Regions from separate parts of the Gottfriedia sp. S16(2024) genome, predicted to be linked through region 2. Evidence: predicted binding sites of a transcription regulator. Region 2 holds the regulator's gene; the other holds the start of a gene.
What was found. The regulator NrdR, encoded in region 2, represses ribonucleotide reductase genes. The targets are predictions, from matches to a motif close to AACACNATATATNGTGTT.

Region 1 (3,427 bases), 2.7 Mb from region 2:
AAGCTCTTCAACTTTTAATTTTGAATACGAATATAGTCCTCCAACTATTAATAAAAACGAAATAATAAAAATTGCTACAGAGTTTTTTAAACTAAACTTTGTTAAAAAGTTCATTTATTACCTTCCTTCCTATGTATAGTGATAAAGTGATAAAAAAATATAATCCGAATTTTCAATCTTTAGACGGCGTTATTTCTCTGGAGAAAAAACATGTTCATTTCAACTCTTTTAAAAAAAAAAGAAAAAGATCTAAACGTTTTATACGATTTTCTTGCTCAATCCTTCTAAAAATAATTAACATAGATTTTCATTTTTTGTGAAATGATAAGATGGCAAGAAATTGATTAATTTTAGGAGGAAAGAAAATGACAAAATCAAAAAAAGAAAAGGAACGATTTTGGAATGAAAGAAAGTCGAACCAACAGCCACATGATAAAGTAAAATCGTTTAAAGAATTGGACAAAGAAACAAAATAGCCATCTCCTTTACTAAAGAGTGAATGGTACTAGATTTTTATCGTGATCATTACTTATCACATTATCATTTGTAATCATAAAAAAAAGTCCCGTGATATACACGGGACCTGAGACTGATTTGGTAAAGAATTCTAATAAAATTTTAATAGAATTGAAATTTATGTAGTTCGAACCTTTTAAAATATGAATATAAGCTGATATTACTATTATTAAACTATTCAGCTGTTTTTAGTATTTTATAATTTTTATGGTTTACGACTGTTAGCGGTTCCATTTCTAAATCTCTGAAGTTTTCCATTATGGATATGTCAACAATGACAGAATTTTTATTTACTTTTTGTACTCTACCTTTCAATCCCTGTTTAAACTCAATGATATTTCCTGCTTCTGCAATTTTCATGAGCATATCTCCTAACAAAGTTTTGACTTGACACCTTCTATAATGCATGAAAACGGTTTAAAGGTAAAGAGAAAATTTAAATTTTTTTACAATTTTGTCTTTTTTCATAAGAAATTATGTTTAAAAACCTTTTGAAAGGCAAAAATGGTTGTAGCACTTTCAGGAGGTTAGTTTGTTGAAAGAATGGTTTGAAGAGTTTGAAGTAGAAATTTCAAATGAAATTAAAAATTTGGTTAGTAGTAATACTCTTATAGGTGATCCGATTTTATATTTTGAAAAAATTATTTTAGTACCATTTTTTGAAATGATTTTAGCGCTAGGTGAAGCACATTCATCATACGAGTTTGCGAGTATCGGAACTGGAGTAGAAGTAATTCCTAAAGCATTCTTAGTTTTAAAAGATGGAAAAAGTGAAGTAATTTTAGTAAATAATAAAAATATGAATTTAGCTGTTACGGAAAAAATCCTTGATGTAACTATTTAGTTTCCATTAAGTACATTCTTTGTTAATGTAAGGTTTGAAGTTTATTTCTTGTGGCGATCAAAATAATAAAGGGTGATAGTATGGAACAAAATGAATTTATCAATTTGATTGATCAGCTAGTAAAAGGTGAGATATCAGAAATTAGTGTTACAAAAGATGATTTTTTAACATTTAGACAAATAATTGTTAATCGAGAGGACTTTAAGCACTTTCGTGGGATTGCACAGCATGGTGGCCATGCAATTTATACTTACTTAGAAGAAGCTAGAAGTTAACAATTTTTGTTAAAATCTAAAGTCAAAATAATATTATTTTAATCGAGTACTCATTAAAAGTTTGCGAAAAAAAAAAGTTTTTTTAGCTTTTTTTCTTATTTCGCAAGGTCTTAATGAGTACTTTTTTTGTGAAAATGTTATGACCTCATTTGACAAAAAAATTGTTTTACACTTTATTGCACTCTTCTCCATAATTTGTTAAATTTCATATATTGTTTTATTTCGAGACATATTGTCGAAATGTTTATTTTCTAAATTCAGTACCTATATGTTGTGTTTGTTCTAAAAAGGTAATACAATATGTAGGTATATAATATAAGTATTTTCAATATTCTTACATATTAACGAGGGTGATAATATGGTGATAGTTTACAGTTCAATGACTGGCAATGTTAAGCGATTTGTCAATAAAGTTAGAATGCCGTCAATCCAAATAAAAGATGGACTAACAATTGAAGTACCGTATATTCTCGTAACCTATACTACAGGATTTGGTAACGTACCTGAAAACGTAAGTACTTTTTTGGAGAGTAATTCAAAGTATTTAAAAGCAGTCAGTGCAAGTGGTAATAAAAACTGGGGAGATTCTTTTGCAGCAAGTGCAGATAAAATAGCATCAGACTATCAAGTTCCAGTGTTATCAAAGTTTGAACTGTCAGGGACAAGTCGAGATGTACAATATTTTATTGAGGGAGTGGAAAAGCTTGAGACATATTGAGCTGAATAATGAATTGACGATTAAAAAAGATGGTTTTTTTGATCTCGCAAAAGATAAAGAAGCGCTTCTTTGTTTCTTGAAAGAAGTTGAAGATAAAAAGATTCAGTTTTCTTCATTAAAAGAACGCTTAAACTATATGATTCAAGAAAACTACTATTATAATGTTGAGATGGATTACTCCTTTGATGAAATAGAAAAATTATATGAGTTAGTATACAATGCAGGATTTACTTTTCAATCATATATGGCCGCATCAAAATTCTTTAAAGATTACGCATTAAAAACAAATGATGGAAAGCATTATTTAGAAGGATATGAGGATCGAATTGCGATCGTTGCACTATATTTAGGAAGAGGTAATATTGAAAAAGCATTGAAATTAGCAAAAATGATGATTCAACAAAACTATCAGCCAGCTACTCCAACTTTCTTAAATGCTGGAAGAAGTAGAAGAGGCGAATTGGTGTCATGTTTCTTATTAGAAATGGACGATAGTTTAAATTCAATAGGATTTCAAATTAATACGGCAATGCAACTGTCAAAAATAGGCGGTGGTGTTGCATTAAATCTATCAAAACTTAGAGCTCGTGGAGAGCAAATTAAGGAAATTGATAACGCTGCAAGTGGTGTTGTTCCTGTTATGAAGCTATTAGAAGATTCATTTTCATATGCTAACCAGCTTGGACAACGTAAAGGTGCTGGTGCAACCTATTTAAATATTTTCCACTGGGACGTAGTTGAATTTCTTGATACAAAAAAAATCAATGCTGATGAGAAAAGTAGAATTCAATCACTATCAATCGGTTTAATAGTTCCAAATAAATTCTTTGAACTAGCAGAAAAAAATGAACCATTCTACGTATTCGCACCATATACAGTGTATAAAGAATATGGAATTCATTTAGATGACTTTGATATAGATGAAAGATATGAAGAGTTAGTAAATAATGAGCGTATTAAAAAGAAAAAGCTAGACTTAAATGCTCGAGATCTTTTAGTAAAAATTGCTGCGATTCAGTTAGAATCTGGTTATCCATATTTGATGTATAAGAGTAATGCTAATCAGCAGCATGC
Region 2 (3,427 bases):
TCTAGTTAGTCTTTTTGAAGTTGTATGACATATTAAGAAGTAATGTGAATTTATGACTACATAAAAGGGTGAAGCATGACTTAATATCTATGAAAGAGGACTGTTGAACTAAGATTAGAAAAAAATTTAAGACCAGAAAAAGTTAAATATCCCCTTAAAAGGCATAGCTTTTGTGTAACTTGCTTTTCTTGTCATTCCTGTGTTTTCAAATCTGCCTGACGCATTTTCTTCACAATTAATTTAGTAAATAACAAAAAAATAAAATTTATCTTGCAATTCAAATTTAAAAAAAGTATACTAACTTTCGTGAACTTCTAAAAGTATAACTAATTACTTAAAGGGTTAGGACCTCTTTGGACTAACTTTCCCCCGTGGTAGTTGATCATACTTTCGCAATAGAAGTCATGACAAATTATTTTAAGGGGGAAATGAATATGGATACTATGGGTCGTCACGTCATTTCAGAATTATGGGGTTGCAATTCAGAAAAATTAAATGATATGAAATTTATTGAGGAAACTTTTGTTGATGCTGCGTTACGCTCTGGTGCAGAAGTTCGTGAAGTTGCTTTTCACAAGTTCGCTCCTCATGGCGTTAGTGGTGTCGTAATCATTTCAGAATCACACTTAACTATTCACAGTTTTCCTGAGCATGGTTATGCAAGTATTGATGTTTACACTTGCGGTGATAGAATTGATCCGAATGTAGCTGCAAACTTTATCGCTGAAGCTTTAGAAGCTGATACTCGCGAAAACGTTGAGTTACCAAGAGGAATGGGTCCCATTCAAGTTGATAATGTAAAAGTTGTAAATGGTAACTAAAGAGAATTGAGAGAGGTGATTTTTCATCTCTCTTTTTTGTTTTTGCTTAATTACCATACCCGAAAAATATATTCTGTAGCGGATTCAGATTATCTAAACAATCTTGCTTTTATAGCCTTCTAGAGAATGAACTAGCTTTACATAGTGAAAAATATTTCCATTAACATAAAATAATGAAATTTTGTTGATCATGACGAAAAATAGGCTTTATGACTTTTATGAAATAAACTTTAGTTTATTTTGAATTTGTTATAGTATAGAGTTATAATAATACGTTTAAACAATTAAGTGTTTGGAGTTGAACTATAACGATGAGATGTCCAACGTGTAACTTTAATGGGACAAGAGTACTTGATAGTAGACCAGTTGATGAAGGTCGTTCAATTAGAAGAAGACGTGAATGTGAAGAATGTCAGCATCGTTTTACAACTTTTGAACGAGTTGAAGATAATCCTATTTTAGTTGTAAAAAAAGAGGGAGCTCGTGAAGAATTTAGTAAAGATAAGATGTTAAGGGGACTGATTAAAGCGTGTGAAAAACGCCCTGTCTCTTTATCTCAGCTAGAAGACATTATTCATAGTATTGAAAAAGAACTAAAAAATAGTGGCACATCAGAAGTTCCGAGTGAAGTTCTAGGTGAAATGGTCATGGAACATTTATCTAAAGTTGATGAAGTTGCATACGTACGATTTGCGTCAGTTTATCGTCAATTTAAAGATATTAATGTATTCATTGATGAATTAAAAGATTTAATTAACAAAGAGCGAGGTAAAGACGAATAATACTTCGCTCTTTTGATACAAGAAAGGGATGTTTGAATGTCTATTAATAAGCAACATTGGATGGATGTTCTACCGGCGGATCCTTATACTGTAATGGCAGCTGGGTATTTACATAATTTTCATAGGCAAGTATTAACGATGTTGTATCAACCAATAATTGGTAGTCAAGCTTTAAGTTTATATATGACACTTTGGGGTGAATGTGAGCAAACGGACCTTAATCCTAATACGTTAACACATCATTCTTTAATGCTTGGAATGAAAAGTAATTTAAAATCAATTTATGAACAAAGATTAATCCTTGAAGGAATCGGCTTACTTAAAGTTTATGAAGGATTTGAAAATGGTACAAAAAAGCTTCTATATGAGCTTCAATCTCCGCTAGATCCTCATTCTTTTTTCGAAGACCCTATCCTAAATATCTTTCTGTTTAAAACAATTGGAAAAACACAATATCAACGAACTAAAACCTTTTTTAGTAGACAATCATTTGCGAAAGAAGGGTTTCGTGAGATTTCACGTTCATTTGATTCGGTATTCCAAGCTATTACAGTTGAGCAATTAAATGAAATTCAGCAAAGTAACGATCTTTCTACGTCAAATGATAGTAGGATTTTACAAGACAATCAGCCAATTAAAATATCTGTCAAAATGGAAGAATTTGATTATGCTTTATTTTTAGATGGGCTTTCGGATTCGTTTGTTCCAAAAAGAGCATTTACTACAGAGGTAAAAGAAACAATTCTAAAACTTGCATTTTTATATGGCATAAATCCGATTCAAATGAAAACGATTGTTATGCGCTCGTTAAATGAAGATAATAAAATCAATATTGAGACTCTACGACTTGAAGCTAGAGATTGGTATCAATTCCAACATCATGAAGCTCTGCCTACGATTGTTGAAAAGGTTCAACCTATTCAGCATAGACAAATGGTTAATGAGCAGCCATCAACTCAAGAAGAAAAATTAATTCATTGCTTCGAAACAATTTCTCCGCGTCAGTACCTTAAGGAGATATCTGGTGGAGCTGAACCAAGTGAAGCTGATTTGAAAATTATCGAAGAGATTATGATTGATCAAAAGCTTCTACCTGGAGTAGCAAATGTGTTAATTGACTATGTAATGATCCGTTTAGATAAAAAGCTTTCTAGAAATTACGTAATTAAGATAGCAAGTCATTGGGCGAGAAAAGGTGTAACAACAGTTAAACAGGCTATGGATCTTGCACGTAAAGAGTTTGAAGAAACTAAACAGAGTGCAACTGCTGCTAAAACTCGCTCAAGTAATAGACGAAATAAAACAATTCGAACTGAGATTGTACCTGACTGGCTTCAATCAAATGAGTCGAATGATTCTCAGAGTGCACCGGCAACAATCAATAACCAAAATGATTCTTCGATAGATGAAGAACGAAAACGATTAGAAAAAGAACTAGAAATGTTTAAAAATAAAAAGAAACGTTAAATGGGAGGACGCTAATGGAACCTATTCAAAACGCATTTAGTGCATTAATGAAAAATAAACAATTCCAGGACACCTTTGAAAAAATGCGACAAGAAGTCCGTAGTCACCCAAAAATCATTTCATTTTTAGCCGAGCATAAAAATGAAATTACGGATCAAATGATTGATAGTAGCCTAGTGAAGCTATATGAGTATATTGGACAAAGTGTAAATTGCGAAGATTGCCCATCTTTTAGTGAGTGTAAAAATATGGTGCATGGATATCATCCCCATTTGATTATTCAAGGAAAACGCATCGATGTTCAATATGATCGTTGTCCAAATGGTGTGAAAAATGATAAACGCAAAAAACATGAGT

Region 1: the regulator NrdR is predicted to act here: its motif matches at 1,896-1,913, upstream of nrdI (class Ib ribonucleoside-diphosphate reductase assembly flavoprotein NrdI).

The regions. Positions count from the first base shown of each region.
Region 1 is NZ_JBFLUO010000001.1:2,825,754-2,829,180, forward strand. Features, by position in the region: gene AB1282_RS13125 (efflux RND transporter permease subunit) at 1-114, opposite strand, end outside; gene AB1282_RS13130 (DUF6254 family protein) at 366-476, shown strand; gene AB1282_RS13135 (YkvS family protein) at 691-876, opposite strand; gene AB1282_RS13140 (spore germination protein GerW family protein) at 1,052-1,360, shown strand; gene AB1282_RS13145 (hypothetical protein) at 1,441-1,635, shown strand; gene nrdI (class Ib ribonucleoside-diphosphate reductase assembly flavoprotein NrdI) at 1,994-2,353, shown strand; partial or broken gene AB1282_RS13155 (ribonucleotide reductase N-terminal alpha domain-containing protein) at 2,340-3,427, shown strand, end outside.
Region 2 is NZ_JBFLUO010000001.1:172,550-175,976, reverse strand. Features, by position in the region: gene speD (adenosylmethionine decarboxylase) at 435-821, shown strand; gene nrdR (transcriptional regulator NrdR) at 1,133-1,603, shown strand; gene AB1282_RS01000 (replication initiation and membrane attachment family protein) at 1,640-3,070, shown strand; gene dnaI (primosomal protein DnaI) at 3,085-3,427, shown strand, end outside.